2 regions of the Bradyrhizobium sp. HKCCYLRH3073 genome follow, and region 2 is predicted to be linked to the other one. Evidence: riboswitches for the same ligand, from Rfam matches in the RefSeq annotation. Region 2 holds a riboswitch; the other holds the start of a gene.

Region 1 (10,821 bases), on a different contig from region 2:
CATGACAGCCAATCCCCCCGCTACCAACATCAACCTCGACACCAGCCGCGCGCCCTCGGCGGTGCCGGTCGACGACGCCGTGCTGCCGTTCGAAGTCGCGGCGCTCGATCTGCGCGGGCGGCTGACCCGCATGGGCCCGGCGCTCGACGACATCCTCACCAAGCACGCTTATCCCGCGCCCGTGGGCAAGCTGCTCGGCGAAGCCATCGTGCTGACGACCCTGCTCGGCTCCTCGCTGAAGTTCGACGGTCGCTTCATCCTGCAGACCCAGACCGATGGTCCGGTCTCGTTTCTGGTTGTCGACTTCCAGGCGCCCGACCGGTTGCGCGCTTACGCACGCTATGACGAGGCGCGGCTCTCGGAAGCGAAGGACTCCGGCGGCCTGCTCGGCAAGGGCCATCTGGCGATGACCATCGACCAGGGCGCCGACATGAGCCGCTACCAGGGCCTCGTCGCGCTCTCCGGCGGCAGCCTGGAGGAGGCCGCGCACGAATACTTCCTCCGCTCCGAGCAGATCCCCACGCGGGTGCGCCTCGCTGTCGGCGAGGAGTGGAGCGGCGGCAAGCACCGCTGGCGCGCCGGCGGCCTGCTGACGCAATTCCTGCCGCAGGCGCCCGAGCGCCTGCGCCAGGCCGATCTGCATCCCGGCGATGCGCCGGAGGGTACCGAGCTGCACGCGGTCGAGGAAGACGAGGCCTGGATCGAGGGTCAATCGCTGGTCGCGACAGTCGAGGATATCGAGCTGATCGACCCGGCGCTGTCCGGCGAGCGGCTGCTGTATCGCCTGTTCCACGAGCGCGGCGTGCGCGTGTTCGACACCGTGCCGCTGCAGGCGCGCTGCTCCTGCTCGCGCGACGCGGTCGCCAACATGCTGAAGAGCTTCTCGTCCCAGGACCGCGCCGACATGGTCAAGGACGACAAGGTCGTCGTCACCTGCGAGTTCTGCTCCTCGGTCTATCAGTTCACCCCGCACGAGGCGGGCGTGACGGAGAACTAGGCCGTCGATTCACGACGCGACGGCCCGGCAGGAGTGATTGGACGGCCGGCGATGCGCCAGCGAGCGATGCCGCAAGGCGTGATGCGCAACAGGGCGCCGGATCGTGACGCGATGGGATGGAGTCGCATTACTGATCAGTTCGCACAAACCTCGCGACAAGCGCCTCCAGCAATATGTCACTCGACCGCTTGATCTCGGCGGCCGGCACGTCCTGCAAGAACAGGGTCAGAACGCCGTTCGAAGCCGCCCAGATCGTTCGTGACGCGGTGTCCACGTCGGTCGTCAAACGCCCTTGGGCTTCAAGCCGCTCGACCACCGCCCGCATGAGTCCGAAAGCCTCTCTGGACGCGCCTGGGTCCGACCGGGTTTGATCGATCATCATGCGGAACAATTTTGGTCGTTCGAGTGCGAAAGCGATCCAGCCGTTCCAGCCGCGCTTCAGATCGGCGAGGGCGTCAGCGGTGTGACGGTTGGTCCGCTTCTGTGTCATGAACGTCTCGACCCCCCGCAAGACCAGGGCACGCAGCAATCCGCTCTTGTCACCGAAGTGGTGATAGAGCGTTGGCGCGGTGACGCCCGCCGCTTGGCACACCGCCCGCGTCGTCACGGCTTCGGGGCCCTGCCGTTCCAGGATTTCAGCGGCGGCGGATAGAATCTGATCTTCGGTCGACATCGACAGTCCCTGACGGATCTTGCATTGGCCTATAGCGGTGCTATATGAGTGCTATAGCAACGCTATAGAGGTAGCATGAAAAATGTCTTTGTCACAGGCGGCTCCGGCTTCGTCGGCAAGCGCCTCATCGCGCGGTTGCGGGAGATGAATGTGCGAGTGGTCGCGCTGGTTCGCAGCGACGAGGCGGCGGCGGCCGTCGAGGGCCCGGGTGTCGTGACCCGTTGGGGCGACCTTCAGGATGAGATGGCGCTGACCGAGGGTATGCAAGGGTGCGACACGGTCTTTCACGTGGCCGGGCACTTGAGCGAGTGGGACCCTCATGCGCTGTTTCGCGAGGCCAATGTTGACGGCACGCGCAAGATGCTGGCCGCCGCCAAGGCGGCTGGCGCATCGACATTTGTCGCCGCCGGAGCCGCCGCGGTGGTGATGGGACGTCCGAAGCCGATGAGGGACGTCAGCGAGGATGCGACGCTGCAAAGGCCGTCCTGGGCGCCCTACATCGCGACCAAGGCGGACGCCGACCAGATGGTGCGGCAGGCCAACACGGCTGCGTTTCGCACGATCGTGGTCCGGCCGCCGCTGATCTGGGGCGAGGGGATGCCGATGCTCGATGCCATGGTCGAAACCGCGAGGGCAGGTCATTTCGCGCTGCCCGACGGCGGTGGACAGCTCATGTCCACGAGCCACGTCGACAATGTCGTCGCATGCCTGCTATTGGCGGCCGAAAAAGGCCGGGGCGGGCAGGCCTACCATGTCACCGACGGGCAGGCCGGCACGCTCAAGCAGGTGATCACCGATCTGCTCGGCACCCGGGACGTTCCCCCCATCCAACGATCCGCACCGTTCGGCATCGCCTGGCGCATGGCGGCCGTCATGGAGACCGTCTGGCGCATGTTTCATCTGCGCTCCAAGCCGCCGATCACGCGCCAGACACTGCGCATGATCGGCCAGGATTTCACGCTCGACATCAGCAAGGCGCGAAGCGACCTCGGCTACACCCCGGTCGTGACCTGGGCCGAAGGCATCGCGCGCATGCGGGGATGATCGAAGGGCGTCGCGCTGGCGGCACGGTGGCCCCGACGGCGCCTCCGAGCGTGATCGCGTTCCCACGATCGCGAGCGGTGGTCGCGGGCGGTGGGCACGGCGCCGTGCACTTGTGCCTCTATCGTCGGGCCTCCAAGTGCCTTTTGCCCGCCCTATGGTCCGGTGCTTCGTCGCTATTAGTTCATCCTGGATCGTGCCGACCGCACTGCCCGTCGCGCTCCTTTGTCGCAGCAACAAACAACTTGTGTCGTCGGGCAAATCACTGGCACATTTCCGCGCGTCTCTGCTGCCGCATGAGGGGCGTTTCGCGACCGTCACGAACCGTTGGCAGTGGGATGCGATGGGCGTGTATTGCCGCAGCGTGGATCAGTCCGCGCGGACGAACGGCGATGCACGCACGGTCAAGTCGCGCGGTCCTGATATCCCGACGCTGATATCAACTCACGCCGGAGCTTTCGCTTCGCGTGGGGATGGTGGCCAGAAAGCACGGCGCACCAGGGAGAACGCGAAGCAGCCGTTAAAACCGATCGCGCAGGGAGGGCCGGGTCGTTCCGGCTGAACCTGTGGTACCTGCCGCCTGCATTCTTTTCGCAGGCGGGCCACGGGCCTCAGCCGAGGCCCGGCCTTCCCTGCGCCCTCTGCTTTGAGAGGGCGAACGAATCGACAAAGCTCGGGCGCGGGATGCGTCGCGAGAACGCGAAGTGCTGTGACGTCAGTCAGAGAGGGGCGGTGTGACGCAATCTCGCTTCGACAGAAATGGTTTCGTCCCCGCCTAGTGCGCAATTGCGCACGTCGCGCGGGGAACCATAACCACAGGGTCTTGTGGTGAAACGGCATCGTCGCTCCAGCCGTCGCCAAACTGCACACTGTGGTTATGGGTCCCGGGTCGGCGCATCCGCCAACGCTGGCGCGTTGTCGGACGCTTGCCCGGGACGACAGCTGAGCAGAAGTCAGCGGGTGTGCCGGGCCGATACGCGATGAACGTTGAAAGCCAAGTACAAAAATGCGGGTGCACGATCGGTCATCAGCCGAACCAAGTGCACGCTCGGCTAATTCAACACCCGCTTGCCGCCGTCCGGGCTGTCGAGCGAAAACGCCGGCACGGCGATGTCGAAGTGCTCGCCGCTCTCGCTCTCCATCTGGTAGGAGCCGGCCATGAAGCCGGACGCGGTGGTGAGCGGCACGCCGGAGGTGTATTCGAAGCGCTCTCCTGGCGCGAGCACCGGCTGCTCGCCGACCACGCCCTCGCCGCGCACCTCCTGCTGCCGGCCGATCCCGTCGGTGATGATCCAGTGGCGGCTGCGCAGCCGCACCGTCTCCTCCCCGCTGTTGGTGATGACGACGGTATAGGACCAGAACCAGCGGCCATCGGCCACCGACGACTTCTCAGGCAGGAAGTTCGGTTCGACGGTCACTTCGATGTGGCGAGTCACGGCGCGATACATGGTGGCATTGTAGCGGAAACCCGCGCCGGAACCAATCGCGACGCCATCGTGCTTTCAACACAGTTCCGCATTATGGCACCAGAATCGCGGACTCTGTCGGCCGTACGCGCGGTCCGTTCCTTGGACTCGGATCGGGCGCGGCCGGCAGACCCTGGCGGCGATCGACCTGTCCTGCGTCGTGCGATCGCCCACCAGCTGGCCGCCAAGGTCGAAAAACTGGGCACGGCCCAGCTGATAAGTCCTTCATCGCTTGCGCAAAAACTGCGCAGCCCTACATTTCCCCTGCCGGGCCTCGAAGGCTGGCAGCCTTGACGCGGTGCCTGATGACGTCGATTGCCGATCGCCTTGCCGGACCGTCCGCCCCCGCAGCCAGCGCCGCACCCGCGCCGGCTGCGGAGACCGCCGCCGCGGCGAGCGCGGCTGCACCTGTGGTCGCATCAGCATCAGCCGTCGCGGCCGCGCCGGCCGCCACTGCTGCACCCGCCACCACCGCTGCTCCGGCGATCACCTTCCCGGCGGTCGGCGAGCGCGAGCTGCGGCTCGACCTGTTTCGCGGGCTGGCGCTATGGCTGATCTTCATCGACCACCTGCCGCCGAACCTGCTGACCTGGTTCACGATCCGCAACTACGGCTTCTCCGACGCCACCGAGATCTTCATCTTCATCTCCGGCTACACGGCGGCATTCGTCTATGGCCGGGCGATGCAGGATGCCGGCTTCATCGTCGCCACCGCGCGCATCCTGCGCCGCGTCTGGCAGATCTACGTCGCCCATGTCTTCCTGTTCACGATCTTCCTCGCCGAGATCTCCTACGTCGCGACCAGCTTCGAGAACCCGCTCTACACCGAAGAGATGGGGATCATGGATTTTCTCAAGCAGCCGGACGTGACCATCGTGCAGGCGCTGATCCTGCGCTTCCGCCCCGTCAACATGGACGTGCTGCCGCTCTACATCGTGCTGATGCTGTTCCTGCCGCTGATCCTGTGGCTGATGCGCTGGCGTCCGGATGTCACGCTCGGGCTCTCGGTCGTTCTCTACGCACTCACCTGGGAGCTCGATCTCTATCTGACGGCCTATCCGAACGGCTTCTGGGCGTTCAACCCGTTCGCCTGGCAGCTCCTGTTCGTGTTCGGTGCGTGGTGCGCGCTCGGCGGTGCTCATCGCATGTCGCGCATCATCAACTCGCCGATCACGCTCGGGCTCTGCGTCGCCTATCTGGTCGCGGCGTTCTGCGTGACCTTGACCTGGTACATCCCGCAGCTCGGCCATCTGATGCCGCGCCGAATCGAGCAGTGGATGTATCCGATCGACAAGACCGACCTTGACGTGTTGCGCTTCGCGCATTTCCTCGCACTCGCAGCACTCACCGTGCACTATCTGCGCAAGGATTGGCCGCTGTTGAAGTCGCCGTGGCTGCGCCCGCTGATTGTTTGTGGGCAACACTCGCTCGAGATCTTCTGTCTTGGCGTATTTCTGGCGTTTGCGGGCCACTTCGTCCTTGCCGAAGTGTCCGGCGGCGCCATGATGCACGCGGTGATCAGCCTTTGCGGCATCCTCATCATGTGGGGGGTGGCGTCGTTGATTTCGTGGTACAAGCGTGAGGCCGATAAGGGCGCCGCGCGAAAAGGTGCGCGCAGCAACGCCGATCTGGCGGGAGGGGGCTGATGAAGTCCGTCTCGTGGTTAAGGTTTGGTATCGCGGCGCTGGCTGTTTCGCTGGCGGCCTCCGCGCGCGCGGAAGACGCGCCGCAGAACTGTGAGGTGCCGGCCTACCTGCTGACCACCGAGAGCCCGCTCCCGAAGGTTGCAGACGCCGTCAAGAACGGCCGCACACTCGATATTCTCGTCGTCGGAAGCCGCTCGTCCTCGATCGTCAACACCTCCGACGCCAATGCGTACCCCGCCCGTCTGCAGGCTGCGCTGAAGGACAAGCTGCCGGCGGTCGCCGTCAATCTCAGCATCGAGCTGCAGCCCAAGAAGACGGCCGAGGAAGTCGCGGGCAATCTCGTTAAACTGGTGGAAGGAAAAAGGCCTAATTTGGTCATCTGGCAGACCGGCACGGTCGACGCCATGCGGTCGATCGATCCTGATGAGTTCCGGCAGGCGGTCGACGACGGTGTGGCGACGCTGCAGAAAGCAGGAGCTGACGTCGTCTTGATGAATCTGCAATACAGTCCGCGGACGGAAACATTGATCTCCGTGCCGCCCTATGTCGACAACATGCGTGTGGTGGCGCAGCACCGCGACATTCCGCTGTTCGATCGGTTTGCCATCATGCGGCAGTGGAACGAGCAGGGCGATTTCGACCTGTTCAATCCGACGCACGGGGTCGAGCTGGCCAGGCAGGTTCATGACTGCATCGGCCGGGCGCTGTCGAAGTTCATCATCGACGCGGCGCATATCGGGCCGGCGCAGCAGAACTAGGATTATGTCGTTCATGACGTCGAATGAGTGTCACCGCGTATCCGGGACATGGGAGAAGCTTTCGGCCGTTGCGGTCATTGCCATCGCCCTCGCGCTGAGCCCGCAGACGGTACGGGCGCAGAGCGCAGCACCGGCTGCACCCGCCGCGCTGTCCGATGTGGAGAGCTCCGGTCCGAAGACTCCGCTGATCAGCGAGCTGCGACCTAGCATCGGACACGTCACGTTGGCGCAGGCGAACGATCAGGTGCGCGGGCCGATCGCCGCGGTGCGCCCGGCGGCCACGACCGCGCCGCCTGCGGCGACGACCGCGCCGGCCATGACCGATGCACAGCCGCCGGCTGCAGCCGGGCAGGGCGTCGCGGCCACGCCGCCGCAATCGCGCAGCATCACCGAGCGGGCGATCGACAAGGTCAAGCAGGTCGCCAAATCGGCCACCGACATCTTCAACCGCGTGCCGTGCCTGGCGCCGAAGGGCGTCGCGAAGAAGAATTTCATTTCGCTGCCGCACGTCGCCAACAAGCTCGCCTCCGGCCTGCCGATCGTGATCGTCGCCTTCGGCTCGTCGTCGACGCAGGGCTATGGCGCGAGCGCGCCGGACTACACCTATCCGAATCGGCTCGCCGCGCAGCTGCGCCGGCAATATCCGATGGTCGACATCAGCGTCATCAATGCCGGCGTCGGCGGCGAGGATGCGCCGGAGATGATGAAGCGGATCGAGACGTCGGTGATCGACCGTCACCCGGATCTCGTGATCTGGCAGGTCGGCACCAATGCCGTGCTGCGCGATCTCGATCCGGCCGAGACCGCCAGGCTGGTCGAGGACGGCGTCGCCAAGATCCAGGCGGCAGCCTCCGATGTCGTGCTGGTCGATCTGCAATATTCGCCGCGCGTGAACGAGCGGCAGGAGAGCGCGGGTCGCATGAACAAGCTGCTCGGCCGCATCGCCGAGCTGCATCACGCCGGCATCTTCCCGCGCTTCGAGGTGATGCGCGACTGGCACGAGCGGCAGGCGATCCCGATGAACGAGTTCGTGATCTCGGACGGCTTGCACATGAGCGATTGGGGTTATGCCTGCTTCGCGCAACTGCTCGGCGACGACATCATCCGCTCGGTTGGCCAGGTCAAGCTCGGCATCAACGCGCCGGCCGAGGTGCCGACCTATCGGCCGATGTGACGCCGCGGGCGTCATCCCGGGGCGCTCGCCGCGCGAGCGAACCCGGGATCCGGAGGTGATGTGCGGATGAGGAATGACGAGTAGCGCGCAGCGATGAGATCGGTCTACTCGCGACGCTCACTTCGCCATTCGCTACGCCGCGCTGAGGGCGGCGTCGAGATCCTCGATCAGATCGTCGGCATGCTCGAGCCCGGCGGAGAAGCGGATGAAGCCCTCGCTGATGCCGAGCTCGGCGCGCGCGTCCGGCGTCAGCCGCTGATGCGTGGTCGTTGCGGGATGCGTGACCAGCGTCTTGGCGTCGCCGAGATTGTTGGAGATGCGCGCGAGCCTCAATCCGTTGAGCATACGGAACGCCGCCGCCTTGCCGCCCTTCACCTCGAAGCCGACCAGGGTCGAGCCGGCGCGCATCTGCTTCTTGACCGTCGCCGCCTGCGGATGGTCCTCGCGTCCGGGATAGATCAGCCGCGAGATCTTCGGATGCGCGGCGAGAAAATCCGCGACCTTGGCCGCCGTCTCGGTCTGCGCGCGCACGCGCACCGCGAGCGTCTCCAGACCCTTGAGCAGGACCCAGGCGTTGAACGGCGAGATCGACGGGCCGGTCTGGCGCATGAAGTTGTGGATGTGCTCGGCGATGAAGGCTTCCGACGACAGGATCACGCCGCCGAGGCAGCGGCCCTGGCCGTCGATGTGCTTTGTCGCGGAGTAGACGACGACGTCCGCGCCGAGCGCGAGCGGGCTCTGCCAGATCGGCGTGGCGAACACGTTGTCGACGATCAGCCGCGCGCCATGGGCGTGCGCGATCTCGGCGATCGCGGGAATGTCCATCACGTCGAGCGTCGGATTGGTCGGGCTCTCGAGGAAGAAGCTCTTGGTATTCGGCCTGACCGCCTTCTGCCACTGGTCGAGATCGAGCCCATCGACCAGCGTCGACTCGATACCGTAGCGCGGCAGGAGATCCTCGACCACGTAGCGGCACGAGCCGAACAGCGCCTTGGCCGCGACGACGTGATCGCCGGCCCGCAGGGGGGCCAGGATCGCGGTGGTGACCGCAGCCATGCCGGTTGCGGCCGAGCGGCAGGCCTCGGCGCCCTCGAGCTCGATCATGCGGCGCTCGAACATCGCCGTGGTCGGATTGGAGAAGCGCGAATAGATGAAGCCGGGATCCTCGCCCTTGAAGCGCGCCTCGCACTCCTCGGCCGTGGCGTAGACGAAACCTTGCGTCAGATAGAGCGCTTCGGCGGTCTCGCCGAATTCGGAGCGCAAGGTGCCGGAATGCACCAGCCGGGTTTCGGGACGATACTGGGCGAACGACACCGGCGCCTTCGCGGGGGACTTCGACATGTGACCTCCATCGTGACCACCGCGCTCGGCGCGATGGGCACAAAAAAACCGGCCTGGGAAAACTCCTCAAGGCCGGGATCACATTCGTCCCCGGCCTGTTTAGCGACTTATTTAACGTGGCTGCAAGCCGGCCGGCTCAAATCACCACGGGATAAGTGGTGCTCATAGTCGCAACCGGCCTTTCCGTCAAGCCGGCCATCGGATAACCGGTCAAAAGTCCCTATATTGGCTCCACAAGCCGCCGTTCCGGCGCCTGCAAAGGATCAGGCCTTGCCGTTTTCGCTTCCCGCCGACGCCCACGGCATCCTCCCCGATCGCATGATCGTGGCGATGGCGGAGGCCGGCCTGATCATTCCCGAATATGATTTCGTCGAGAGCCAGATCCAGCCGGCGAGCTTGGACCTGCGGCTCGGCGACGTCGCCTACAGGGTGCGCGCGAGCTTTCTGCCGGGGCCGGGATCGACCGTCGCCGAGCGCATCGACGAATTGAAGCTGCACGAGTTCGCGCTCGCCGACGGCGCGGTTCTGGAGACCAACTGCGTCTACATCGTGCCGCTGCTGGAGAGCCTGGCGCTGCCGAAGGACATCGTCGCGGCCGCCAATCCGAAGAGCTCGACCGGCCGGCTCGACGTTTTCACCCGCGTGATCGCCGACGGCACGCGACGCTTCGACATGATCGGCGCCGGCTATCACGGTCCGCTCTATGCCGAGATCAGCCCGAAGACGTTTCCGGTCCTGTTGCGCGAAGGCTCGCGCCTGTCCCAGGTTCGCTTCCGCTATCGCGACGCGGTACTGTCGGAGGACGAATTGATCGCGCTGCACCAGGCCGAGCGGCTGGTGGATCGCGATGATGCGGATCTCGCCGGCGGTGTCGCTCTGTCCGTCGACCTCTCAGGCAGCAATGCGAACGGCTATGTCGGCTACCGCGCCAAGCGCCATACCGGCGTCGTCGACGTCGACCGCCGCGCCGGCTATCCGGTCGAGGAGTTCTGGGAGCCGATCAAGGCACGGCCCGACGGCAGCCTCATCCTCGATCCCGGCGAGTTCTACATCCTGGCCTCGAAGGAAGCCGTGCAGGTGCCGCCGGACTACGCCGCGGAGATGGTGCCGTTCGATCCGCTGGTCGGCGAATTCCGCGTCCACTATGCCGGCTTCTTCGATCCCGGCTTCGGCTATGCCGGTGCCGGCGGGCAGGGCTCGCGCGCGGTGCTCGAGGTGCGCTCGCGCGAGGTGCCGTTCATCCTCGAGCACGGCCAGATCGTCGGCCGCCTGGTCTACGAGAAGATGCTGGCGCGTCCCAACGCGATGTATGGCAGCCGCATCGGCTCCAACTACCAGGCCCAGGGCCTGAAGCTTTCCAAGCACTTCCGCTTCTAGCCGGCTGCGTCTGCCGCGCACCCCCAATGCGCCTGCCGCACAGGGCGCGCGCCAGCGCCGTGCTAGGAAAGCGAAAGCAATCGAACGATAAGATGGCCGCGACCTGCGCGGCCGAGCGGGGGAGCTGAGATGTCCGAGATCGGCCTGGCCGACAATCCGGTCGGCGAGGGGCGTGCATTGCCGCCCCCCGAGAAGCCGATGCGGAATAAGCTCGTCGACGGACCCATCCTGCGCACCCTGCTGTCGCTGGCCTGGCCGAACATCATCGCCAACACGGCCGGCACCTGCGTCGTCATTGCCGAGACCTCCTATATCGGCCGGCTCGGCATCGAGGCGCTGGCGGCGATG
Region 2 (10,821 bases):
CTCGGCCTCTTCGGTGTCGTCCTCGGGCTCGGCGAGCGCGTCCTCGGGCCAGCCGGCGGCCAGCGGCGGACTTTCCACCTCGGGCTGGCGTCCGTCGTCGTCGTCTTCCTGGCGGGCGAGGGCTTCCCACTCGTCGGCGGCGTCACGCGGCGCGGCGGCCGCGCCGGCCTCCGCCATGGCAGGCATGGGGGCGGGCGCCTCGACCGCATCCTCCGGTCGCGCCAGCCAGACCTCCTTGCAACGGGAACAGCGTACGCTGCGGCCGGCCATACCCAGGGTTGCCAAGTCGATGGCATAAGATGTCGTACAATGAGGGCAAACGATGAACATCGCGCCGGTTCTCCAACGGCCATTGCCGCTTTGTTTCCGACAGTTCGTGCTACAAGGACCGCCATGTCGACGAACTTCGGAACTCAATCGCGCCAATGGTACACGGCGACCGTTAACGAACCGGAAACCATAACGGGCGCTCAATCGGGCCATCGTACCGCTGAGCTTGGAGCGTGCGGGTCTGCCGCGCACGCGGTCGAACGGAGCTGACGCTTTGGTTCGGTTCGAAAATGTTGGGCTGCGCTATGGACTGGGGCCGGAGATCCTCCGCGACCTCAGTTTCCAGGTTCCGGCCCATTCCTTCCAGTTTCTCACCGGCCCGTCGGGCGCCGGCAAGACCTCGCTGCTGAAGCTGCTGTTCCTGTCGCTGCGGCCGACCCGCGGCCTGGTCAATCTGTTCGGCTACGACATCTCGCTGCTCAGCAAGGAGGAGATCGCCGATCTGCGCAAGCGCATCGGCATCGTGCTGCAGGATTTCCGGCTGCTCGACCACATGACGACCTACGAGAACGTGGCGCTGCCGTTTCGGGTCATGGGCCGCGACGAGTCGAGCTACCGCAAGGAGGTCATCGACCTCCTGAAATGGGTCGGCCTCGGCGAGCGCATGGATGCGCTGCCGCCGATCCTGTCGGGCGGCGAGAAGCAGCGCGCGGCGATCGCGCGCGCCGTGATCTCGCGGCCGCAGCTGCTGCTCGCGGACGAGCCGACCGGCAACGTCGATCCGACACTGGGTCGCCGCCTTCTGCGGCTATTCATCGAGCTGAACCGCTCGGGCACGGCGGTGATCATCGCAACCCATGACATCACGCTGATGGACCAATACGAGGCCCGCCGGCTGGTGCTGCATCAGGGACGATTGCACATCTATGAGTAGCGTAGACGATCGCGGCCTTCTGGTCGATCTCGGCGACGACCGCCCGCAACTGCCGGCGCAGGCCCGCATCGTGTCGCCGATCGTGCCGCGCGCCTCGATCGCGGGCCGCGCGCTGGTCGCCGTGGTCGCGATCATGACCTTCCTGGCCTCGATCACGACCGGTGGCGTGCTGCTGGTCAGCGAGTCCGCGGCCGAGTGGCAGTCGGAGGTGGCGAGCGAGATCACGGTCCAGGTCCGTCCCAAGGCCGGCCGCGACATCGAGCGTGACATTGCCCTGGTGACGGACGCGATGCGGGGGCAGTCGGGCATCGTCGAGGTCCGGCCCTTCACCAAGGAGGAATCCAGCAAGCTGCTGGAGCCGTGGCTCGGCAGCGGCCTGTCGTTCGACGAGCTTCCGGTGCCGCGCGTGATCATTGCGCGCGTCCAGCCCGGCACCAGCTTCGATCTCAACGCCCTGCGCACCCGCGTGACCCAGGTTGCGCCGACCGCCAGCGTGGACGACCATCGCGCCTGGATCGAGCGGATGCGCTCGATGACCGGCGCGACCCTGTTTGCAGGCTTCGGCATTCTCGTGCTGGTGATCGCGGCCACCATCATCTCGGTGTCGTTCGCGACCCGCGGCGCGATGGCCGCGAACCGGCCGATCGTCGAGGTGCTGCACTTCGTCGGCGCCGGCGACCGCTACATCGCCAATCACTTCCTGCGGCACTTCCTGCAGCTCGGACTGGAGGGGGGCGTGATCGGCGGCGGCCTTGCGATGCTCGGATTCGGATTCTCTGAGTCGATCGCCAACTGGTTCTCCGGCACCCCCGTCGGCGATCAGTTCGCGGCGTTGCTGGGGACGTTCTCGCTGCGCCCGCTCGGCTATGTCGCGATCGCGCTGCAGGCCGTGGTGATCGCCGCGGTGACCGGCTGGGCCGCACGCCGGACCCTGTTCACGACGCTGGCGAGCATCGACTGATGGCGGCTTCTATCCCCAGCCGTCTCGTTGCGGATTTCACTTGGCCCGAAAACCGCCTAAAATCGTCTGCGCCGGGATGAGGCAGGACGGGGTGAGCTGGGTCACGAACACGGCGGAGGTCGCGCGCCAGGATCGGCGGCGAGCGAACGTGATCGGGAGGCCGGCGAAACCTGCCTGCGTTCCCGGACTTGAACGACGGGATCGCGCGACGGCATGGCGCCGCGCGCAGGCAGGCAAGGACAAGCCAGGCGTTGCATGGAGCCGGAGACCGACCATAGCAGGCGAAAGCTGCCGCTCACCGTGGCGGTGTGGCGGACGGTCGCGGGCGCCGTGGCGACGCTCGGGGTCGGTTTCTTCGTCGCGGCGGTCGGTTTCGTCGGCTTCCTCTCGCAATTGCGGGGCGCCGAGATCCAGCCCGAGCGCAAGGCGGACGGAATCGTGGTCCTGACCGGCGGCTCGTCACGCGTATCGGACGCGGTGGAACTCCTGGCGGGAGGCTATGGCCGGCGGCTGCTGATCTCCGGCGTGCATCCGACCAACGAGGCCAGCGACATCACCCGGTCGCTGCCCGAGGCGCGATCATTCATCAACTGCTGCGTCGATCTGGATTATTCGGCGATCAACACCCGCAGCAACGCCGCGCAGACGCGGCGATGGGCCAGCGAGCGCGGCTTCAAGTCGCTGATCGTGGTGACGTCGAACTATCACATGCCCCGGGCCATCGTCGAACTCTCGCATGCGATGCCAAGCATGGATCTCATTCCATATGCCGTCGTCGGCGAGAAATGGCGCGACGAGCCGTGGTGGACCAGCGCGCCGACGGTGCGACTTCTGCTGTCCGAATACGCCAAATATGTCGCCGCCGAGATGCGGCTGCGGCTGGCCGACCTCGGCCTCGATCTCGTGCCCGAGGTCGATCCGCCAACCGGCTCGGTGTCGCGCCGACCGACGACGGCGCAAGCCAATTGAACTGGGTTTCTGATGGTCTCGATCTTCCTGCGTTCGCTGCTGTTCAACATCCTGTTCTACCCGAACTTCGTGCTCTGGGCGCTGATCGCGTTGCCGACCCTGGCGATGCCCCGCAAGGCGCTGCTGCGCGTCGCCAACTGGTGGGCGCAGAGCAACATCGTGTTGATGCGCGTCGTCTGCAACATCCGCGTCGAATATCGCGGCGTCGAGAAGATCCCGAAGGGGCCGCTGATCGTCGCCGCCAAGCATCAGTCGATGTGGGAGACGATCTCGCTGCTGCATTTCTTCGATGCGCCATTCTTCGTTCTCAAGCGCGAGCTGCTGCGCATTCCCTTGTTCGGACAGTATCTCGTCAAGGCGGACATGATCGCGATCGACCGCAGCTCCGGCGCCCGCGCGTTGAAGCAGGTGATGCGGCGGGCGGCGGAGGAGGTGAAGCATGGCCGTCAGTTCGTGATCTTCCCGGAAGGCACCCGGCGCCCGGCGGGCGCACCGCCGGACTACAAGGGCGGGGTCGGTTTGATCTACACGGATTGCGGCGTACCCTGCCTGCCGGTGGCCCTGAATTCGGGTTTGTTTTGGCCACGCCGCACATTTCTGCGCTATCCGGGCACGCTCGTCGTGGAGTTTCTCGATCCGCTGCCGCCTGGCCTGCCGCGCGATGAGTTCATGGCGCGGATTCAGGGTGTCATCGAAGAGGCGACCGGCCGGCTCGTCGCCGCGGGGCAAGCGGAACAGGCGCAGTTGTTTGGCGGGGTGCGGGCGCCGGTGAAGGCTTGAGGGCTATGTCTTGCCTGGCGCAGGATGCAGCGAGTGGCCGTCATCGTGCAGCATCGTCGCCAGCCGATGCAACTGCGTATCGCGAAAGCCCTGCGCCTCGATCGCCTTCACGGTCGAGATCACGTAGTCGCGATTGGCGCCGGACTGGCCGTGACCCTGGCGCACATGGCGCAACTGCTCCTGCGGCGACAGCCGGCCTGCATATTGCACATGGCCGCGATCGACCACGTAGACCAATGCGCTCACCCGCTCGCGCGCTTCGTTTTCAAGCCAAACCGAGCGCGTCACTTCGCGATAGACCGAGGTCACCTGCTCACGCGCCCGCAAGTAGGCGATGGTCTCGTCGCGCTTGTCTGCTGCGACCCGAAACGCAATGCCGCGACACGCGCCGCCGCGATCGAGACCGAGCACGAGGCCCGGCTTCTCCGGCGTTCCGCGGTGGACGAACGAGTAGACGCACAGCGCGCGATGCTCGCCGATCAGCCGAGCCGGCACCTGCTCGACGAAGTCGAAGCCAGGGCGCCACATCAGCGAGCCATAGCCGAACACCCAGAGGTCGCCATCGGGAAGGTCGGGTTCGGAGAGGGTCATTGCGGACATCAATGCGGAAGCCTAAGTACGGTGCTCGCGAATTGTTAATTTAGATACACAATCCGTGATCGCCGAATTGCCAAAATTGCTGCCCAAAGGGTGTCCTGCATGTCTCGTTCGCCGCAACCGCCGCGCAGGCGCTCTCGCTGGGGGCTTTTCATCGCTCCCGTCCTGCTCCTGATCGCCGCTGTTGCGTGGAGCGCATTCTGGTTCTTCGCCGCTTCGCAAGTGGATGTCCAGGCCGACGCCTGGCGTGCGCGCGAAGCAAAATCGGGACGCGTCTATGACTGCGCGAAGCGCTCGGTCGCGGGCTTCCCGTTCCGGCTCGAGGTCCGCTGCACGGATCCAAGCGTGGCACTGTTTTCGCAGGCGGCCGGTACGCCCTTGATGAATGCGAAGCTCGACGAGATCCTCGTCGTCGCCCAGGTTTGGGACCCGAAGCGGATCATCGCGGAGTTCAAGGGACCCGCGACGATTGCCGATGGTCGTGGAACGGCGTCGTTCTCCGTGAACTGGCGCGTCGGCGAGGCCAGCGTCCGCGGCCTCCCGGGGCCGCCGCAGCGCGCCGACCTCGTGTTCGAACAACCGACCATCGACCGCATCGAGGGCAACACCGCCGTGCCCGCAGCGCGCGCCGATCATGCCGAATTGCACGGCCGTCTCGCCGAGGGCACGCCGTCGGATCATCCGGTGCTGGAGACTGCGCTGCAGATCGAAAACGGCAGCATCCAGGGCGGTCATCCGCTCCTGGCCGAACCGTTCAATGCCGACATCCAGGCCCGCGTCACCGGTCTGAAGGACTTCCGGCCCAAACCCTGGCCGGAGCGGTTTCGCGAGATCCAGGCCGCCGGCGGTCATGTCGAGATCGTCCAATCGCGCATCCAGCAGGGCGAGTTGCTCGCCGTTGCCTCGGGCACGCTCAGCCTGACCGCCAACGGCAACATCGATGGCGAGGTGCAGATGACGGTCGCCGGGATCGAAAAGGTCATCCCGGCGCTCGGCCTCGACAAGATGCTCGAGAACGGCGTGCCGCAGGGAACGCTCGACCGCGTGGCGCCCGGTGTGAAGTCGCAGGACGTCAACAACCTGCTCGGTGCGCTCGACCGCGCCATTCCTGGCCTCGGCAAGATCGTCAAGCAGAACGCCAATGTCGGCGTCGCACTCGGCATCAATGCGCTCGGCAAGGAGGCCACCCTCGAAGGCCGCAAGGCGCGGACCTTCCCGCTGCGGTTCTCCGACGGCGTCGTCGTGCTCGGTCCGTTCAAGGTCGCCCGTGTCCCGCCGCTGTTCTGACCTCAGCTCTTCTTCAACTGCGGCAGCGGCCGGCCGAAATCCGGCGCCGCCGAATCCTGGCCGATATCGACGATGCCGCGGCGGATCGCGCGCGTGCGGGTGAAGTGATCGAACAGCGCCTCGCCGTCGCCGCGCCGGATCGCCCGCGTCAGCTTCGACAGGTCCTCGGTGAAGGTGCCGAGCATGTCGAGCACGGCATCCTTGTTGCTCAGGAAGATGTCGCGCCACATCGTCGGATCGGAGGCGGCGATGCGGGTGAAGTCGCGGAAGCCGCCGGCGGAGAATTTGATCACCTCGGACTCGGTCACCTGCGCCAGCTCGTCGGCGGTGCCGACGATGGTGTAGGCGATCAGATGCGGTAGGTGGCTGGTGATCGCGAGCACGCGGTCGTGATGGTCCGGCGTCATGATCTCGACCTTGGCGCCGAGCGCCGTCCAGAATGCACGCAGACGATCGATCGCGCCGGCATCGACGCCGTCGGGCGGCGTCAGGATGCACCAGCGGTTGATGAACAGCTCGGCGAAGCCGGAATCGGGCCCGGAATTCTCGGTGCCGGCCACGGGATGGGCCGGCACGAAGTGGACGTTCGCCGGAAGATGCGGCGCCATGTCGCGCACGATCGCGCCTTTCACCGAGCCAACGTCGGAGACGACGGCGCCCGGCTTCAGATGCGGCGCGATCTCGGCCGCAACCGGACCGCAGGCGCCGACGGGAATGCAGAGGATGACGAGATCGGCGTCCTTGACCGCCTCTTCATTGCTCGCGACGACGCGGTCGACGACGCCGAGCTCGGCGACACGCGCGCGCGTCTTCTCCGAGCGCGCCGTGGTGACGATCTCGCCGGCCACGCCCTGCAGCCGCGCCGCGCGCGCGATCGAGCCGCCGATCAGGCCGAAGCCGATCAGCGCGACGCGTTCGAATCGCCCCGCGACGCTCATGTCGCCCTCATGAATTCGCTGAGAGCCTCCACGACCAGACGATTGGCCTCCTCGGTGCCGATCGTCATGCGCAACGCGTTCGGCAGCTTGTAGTTGGCGAGCGCGCGCAGCACGAGGCCGCGCCGGGTCAGGAATTCGTCGGCCTCGACCGCGGTCTTGCCCTTGTCGGTCGGGAAGTGGATCAGGATGAAATTGGTGACACTCGGCGTCACCTTCAGCCCAAGCTTGCCGATCTCCTCGGTCAGCCAGTTGCGCCACGTTTCCGTGTGCGTCTTCGACATCTGCTGATGCGCGGTGTCCTCGATCGCGGCGACCGCCGCGAGCATCGCCGGTGAGGAAACGTTGAACGGCCCGCGGATGCGGTTGATCGCATCGACGATATGCGCCGGGCCGAACATCCAGCCGACGCGGAGCGCCGCGAGCCCGTGGATCTTCGAGAACGTATGGGTGACCACGGTGTTCTCCGTCGTGGCGACCAGCTCGAGCCCGAACTCGTAGTCATTGCGCGAGACATAGTCTGCATAGGCGGCGTCGAGCACCAGCACGACATGGGAGGGCAGACCGGCGCGCAGCCGCTTGACCTCGTCGAACGGGATGTAGGTGCCGGTCGGGTTGTTCGGGTTGGCGAGCCAGACCAGCTTGGTGCGCGGCGTCACCGCGGCAAGGATGGCGTCGACGTCGGTGCGATATTCCGTCTCCGCGGCAACCACGTTCCTGGCGCCGCAGGCCATGGTCGCGATCGGATAGACCAGGAAGCCGTGGGCGGTGGAGATCGCCTCGTCGCCTTGGCCGAGAAAGGTGTGTGCCAGCAGATTGAGGATCTCGTCGGAGCCGGCGCCGCAGACGATGCGGTCGGGATCGAGGCCGTAGGCGCGGCCGATCGCCTGGCGCAGCACCCGTGAAGTCCCTTCCGGATAATCTTCCAGGTGAGTGGCCGCACTCTTGAATGCCTCGATCGCCCTCGGCGAGGGGCCGAACGGGGTCTCATTGGCCGACAGTTTGAAAACCTTGCGGCCCGGCTCCGGCTGGGGACTCTTGCCCGGTGTATAGGGCGCGATATCGAGGATGCCGGGGTTCGGCACGGGGCGGTTCATCGTCAACTCCGGAAAATCATCACTGGCGCGGGGCGTCTCAGCTCGGAACCGTATAGCGTTTCGCATGGCCGCCGACGAGGGCGGCGGAGCGTACCGAGGCGCCCGCCGCGATCAGGGCAGCCCTGATCTTGTCGAGGTTCGACGGCGACTCGATCGATACCAGCAGTGCGGCGCCGTCGAAGGCGGTATCGGGCACCGCGATGACGTCGGCGAGCGGCGACAGCGCCCGCGACACCTGCGCATTCCAGCCGGAGACGCGGATGCTCCAGGTCTCGACCTCGAGCACCAGCGCATCGTCGGCGACGCGCGACACCGCGAACACCGGCAGCGCGGCGGGATGGTCGGCGCGCTCGATGAACGGCATCCGCGCGATGATCTTTGGCGCGCCCACGGGCTCGAGCGTGATCCACCACGGCGTATGGCCGGAGGTCGTCGACACCAGCGCGAGATCGCCCTTCGAGCGCGCCACAGCCTCGACCGCGGCTTGCGCGCTGAAATGCGGCACGTAGGGCACCACGAATCCGAAATGGAACCTGGCGGAATCGCGCATCGCGGATTCGCCGACCGACACGTCGGCATGAACCGAGAACGGCGCCTGCACATAGGTGAAGGTCGAGACGATCACGCGCCAGATCCCCTCGACGGTGTCGAGCGGCAGGATGCCGCGATGGCGCTGCACCAGGCGGCGCATCATGTCGGCCTCGCGCGCGGGCCTGAACGCCGAGCCGACCTCCTGGGTCTTCTTGACCTTGATCAGCCGGTCGATGATGTCGGCCCTGTTCATCAGCAACTGATGGACCTGCTCATCGATGGCATCGATCTCCTTGCGCAGATCGGCGAGCGAGGGCGGGGCGGGCGGCGGGTTCGACATGGTCCGTGTCACTCTTCGCGAGGCCACGGGAAAACCTGCGGCCAAAGGAACGGATGCCGTTCTCTCCGATGCCGCGGACCTGCGCAACAGCAAGTTTACCTTGCGCCATCCAGGCTTGGCTGACCTGCGGCAGAGCGCCCGACCAACGGTCAACCCCAGCTTGCCTTGACGAATAGCGCCCGCGGGACTAGTTTCTGCCCGTTCCGTGGTCATTTGAGCCGGCCGGCTTGCAGCCACGTTAAAAAACTCGCTAAACAGGCCGGGGACGTTATCGATCCCGGCCGAACCCCAGTTCAGGCCGGGTTTTTCATGGCCTGATGTGTCACGTGGTTCGGGAGCCCTGGCCGGATGGCTGGGGTGAGAGACATGACAGGTCTGACGCCGAAGTCCAAATCTGCGACGTCCAAATCTGCGACGCCTACATCCGCGTTGCGCACGGTCGCGCCCGACGAGCGCTCGCACGAGGTCGATCATCCGAGCTCGCCGGTGGCGCAGTTCGGCGCCGACAAGCCGCTCAGGCTCGATTGCGGCGTCGACCTGTCGCCGTTCCAGATCGCCTACCAGACCTACGGCGAGCTCAATGCCGACCGGTCGAACGCGGTGCTGGTCTGCCACGCGCTGACCGGCGACCAGCACGTCGCCAACCGCCATCCCGTCACCGGCAAGCCCGGCTGGTGGGAGACGCTGGTCGGTCCCGGCCGCCCGCTCGATCCCAGTCGCTATTTCATCATCTGCTCCAACGTGATCGGCGGCTGCATGGGCTCGACCGGGCCGGCCTCGCTGAACCCCGCCACCGGCAAGGTGTGGGGGCTCGATTTCCCGATCATCACCATCCCCGACATGGTGCGGGCGCAGGCGATGCTGATCGATCATCTCGGCATCGACACGCTGTTCGCCGTGGTCGGCGGCTCGATGGGCGGCATGCAGGCGCTGCAATGGACGGTGGCCTATCCGCAGCGCGTGTTCGCCAATCTCGCGATCGCCTGCGCGACGCGCCACTCGGCGCAGAACATCGCCTTCCACGAGCTTGGCCGCCAGGCCGTGATGGCCGATCCCGACTGGGATCACGGCCGTTACGCCGACAAGGGCACGCATCCGCATCGCGGCCTGGCTGTGGCGCGCATGGCTGCGCACATCACCTACCTCTCCGACGCCGCCTTGCATCGCAAGTTCGGCCGCCGCATGCAGGACCGCGAGCTGCCGACGTTCTCCTTCGACGCCGATTTCCAGGTCGAGAGCTACCTGCGCTACCAGGGATCGTCCTTCGTCGAGCGCTTCGACGCCAACTCCTATCTCTATCTGACGCGGGCGATGGATTATTTCGACATCGCCGGCGACCATGACGGCGTGCTGGCGGCGGCGTTTCGCGGCATCAAGACCCGTTTTTGCGTGGTGTCGTTCACCAGCGACTGGCTGTTTCCGACCGCGGAGTCGCGCGCGCTGGTGCATGCGCTCAACGCCTCCAGCGCGCGGGTGTCGTTCGCCGAGATCGAGACCGACCGGGGCCACGACGCGTTCCTGCTCGATGTCCCCGAGTTCTTCGAGATCGCCAGCGCGTTTCTCGATTCCGCCGGCAAGGCGCGCGGGCTTGCCCATGCGAAGGGAGACTGAGCCATGAGCCTGCAGGGTGTGCTGCCGCTGAACGGCTTTACTGGCGGCGAGGTGCTGGCCTATCGGCCCGATCATCTGCTCGTCGCCGGCATGGTCGAGCGCGGCTCCAAGGTGCTCGACATCGGCTGCGGCGATGGCGATCTGCTGCAACTGCTGGAAAGCCGCGGCATCGACGGCCGCGGCATCGAGCTGTCCCGCGAGGGCGTCAACCATTGCGTCGCCAAGGGGCTCGCGGTGGTGCAGGGCGACGCCGATACGGATCTCGTCGACTATCCGGACGACGCGTTCGACTACGTGATTCTGTCGCAGACCCTGCAGGCGACGCGGCAGCCCAAGGTCGTGCTGGAGAACCTGCTGCGCATCGGCCGCCGCGCCATCGTCACCTTTCCGAATTTCGGCTTCTGGCGGCTGCGGCTGCAGCTGCTGGTCGGTGGCCACATGCCGCGCACCGACAATCTGCCCTTCACCTGGTACGACACGCCGAACATTCATTTCTGCACCATCAAGGA

The links. A riboswitch is a leader RNA that binds a small molecule or an ion and turns the genes downstream of it on or off. The one in region 2 is predicted to bind S-adenosylmethionine.
Region 1: it holds a riboswitch for S-adenosylmethionine, as region 2 does, so the genes downstream of both, ACQR1X_RS29880 (O-succinylhomoserine sulfhydrylase) here and metX (homoserine O-acetyltransferase MetX) in region 2, are expected to answer to the same signal.

The regions. Positions count from the first base shown of each region.
Region 1 covers NZ_JBNPUD010000019.1:79,008-89,828, reverse strand. The annotation lists gene ACQR1X_RS29920 (Hsp33 family molecular chaperone) at 2-997, shown strand; gene ACQR1X_RS29915 (TetR/AcrR family transcriptional regulator) at 1,125-1,670, opposite strand; gene ACQR1X_RS29910 (NAD-dependent epimerase/dehydratase family protein) at 1,746-2,714, shown strand; gene ACQR1X_RS29905 (hypothetical protein) at 2,908-3,273, shown strand; gene apaG (Co2+/Mg2+ efflux protein ApaG) at 3,764-4,159, opposite strand; gene ACQR1X_RS29895 (OpgC domain-containing protein) at 4,483-5,823, shown strand; gene ACQR1X_RS29890 (SGNH/GDSL hydrolase family protein) at 5,823-6,581, shown strand; gene ACQR1X_RS29885 (GDSL-type esterase/lipase family protein) at 6,595-7,755, shown strand; gene ACQR1X_RS29880 (O-succinylhomoserine sulfhydrylase) at 7,888-9,096, opposite strand; SAM riboswitch at 9,175-9,254, opposite strand; gene ACQR1X_RS29875 (2'-deoxycytidine 5'-triphosphate deaminase) at 9,367-10,473, shown strand; gene ACQR1X_RS29870 (MATE family efflux transporter) at 10,603-10,821, shown strand, end outside.
Region 2 covers NZ_JBNPUD010000030.1:1,373-12,193, forward strand. The annotation lists gene ACQR1X_RS32340 (MJ0042-type zinc finger domain-containing protein) at 1-330, opposite strand, end outside; gene ftsE (cell division ATP-binding protein FtsE) at 545-1,204, shown strand; gene ACQR1X_RS32350 (cell division protein FtsX) at 1,197-2,165, shown strand; gene ACQR1X_RS32355 (YdcF family protein) at 2,421-3,134, shown strand; gene ACQR1X_RS32360 (lysophospholipid acyltransferase family protein) at 3,147-3,914, shown strand; gene ACQR1X_RS32365 (gamma-glutamylcyclotransferase) at 3,918-4,514, opposite strand; gene ACQR1X_RS32370 (DUF2125 domain-containing protein) at 4,614-5,798, shown strand; gene ACQR1X_RS32375 (prephenate/arogenate dehydrogenase family protein) at 5,801-6,736, opposite strand; gene hisC (histidinol-phosphate transaminase) at 6,733-7,830, opposite strand; gene ACQR1X_RS32385 (chorismate mutase) at 7,868-8,701, opposite strand; SAM riboswitch at 8,897-8,976, shown strand; gene metX (homoserine O-acetyltransferase MetX) at 9,059-10,312, shown strand; gene metW (methionine biosynthesis protein MetW) at 10,316-10,821, shown strand, end outside.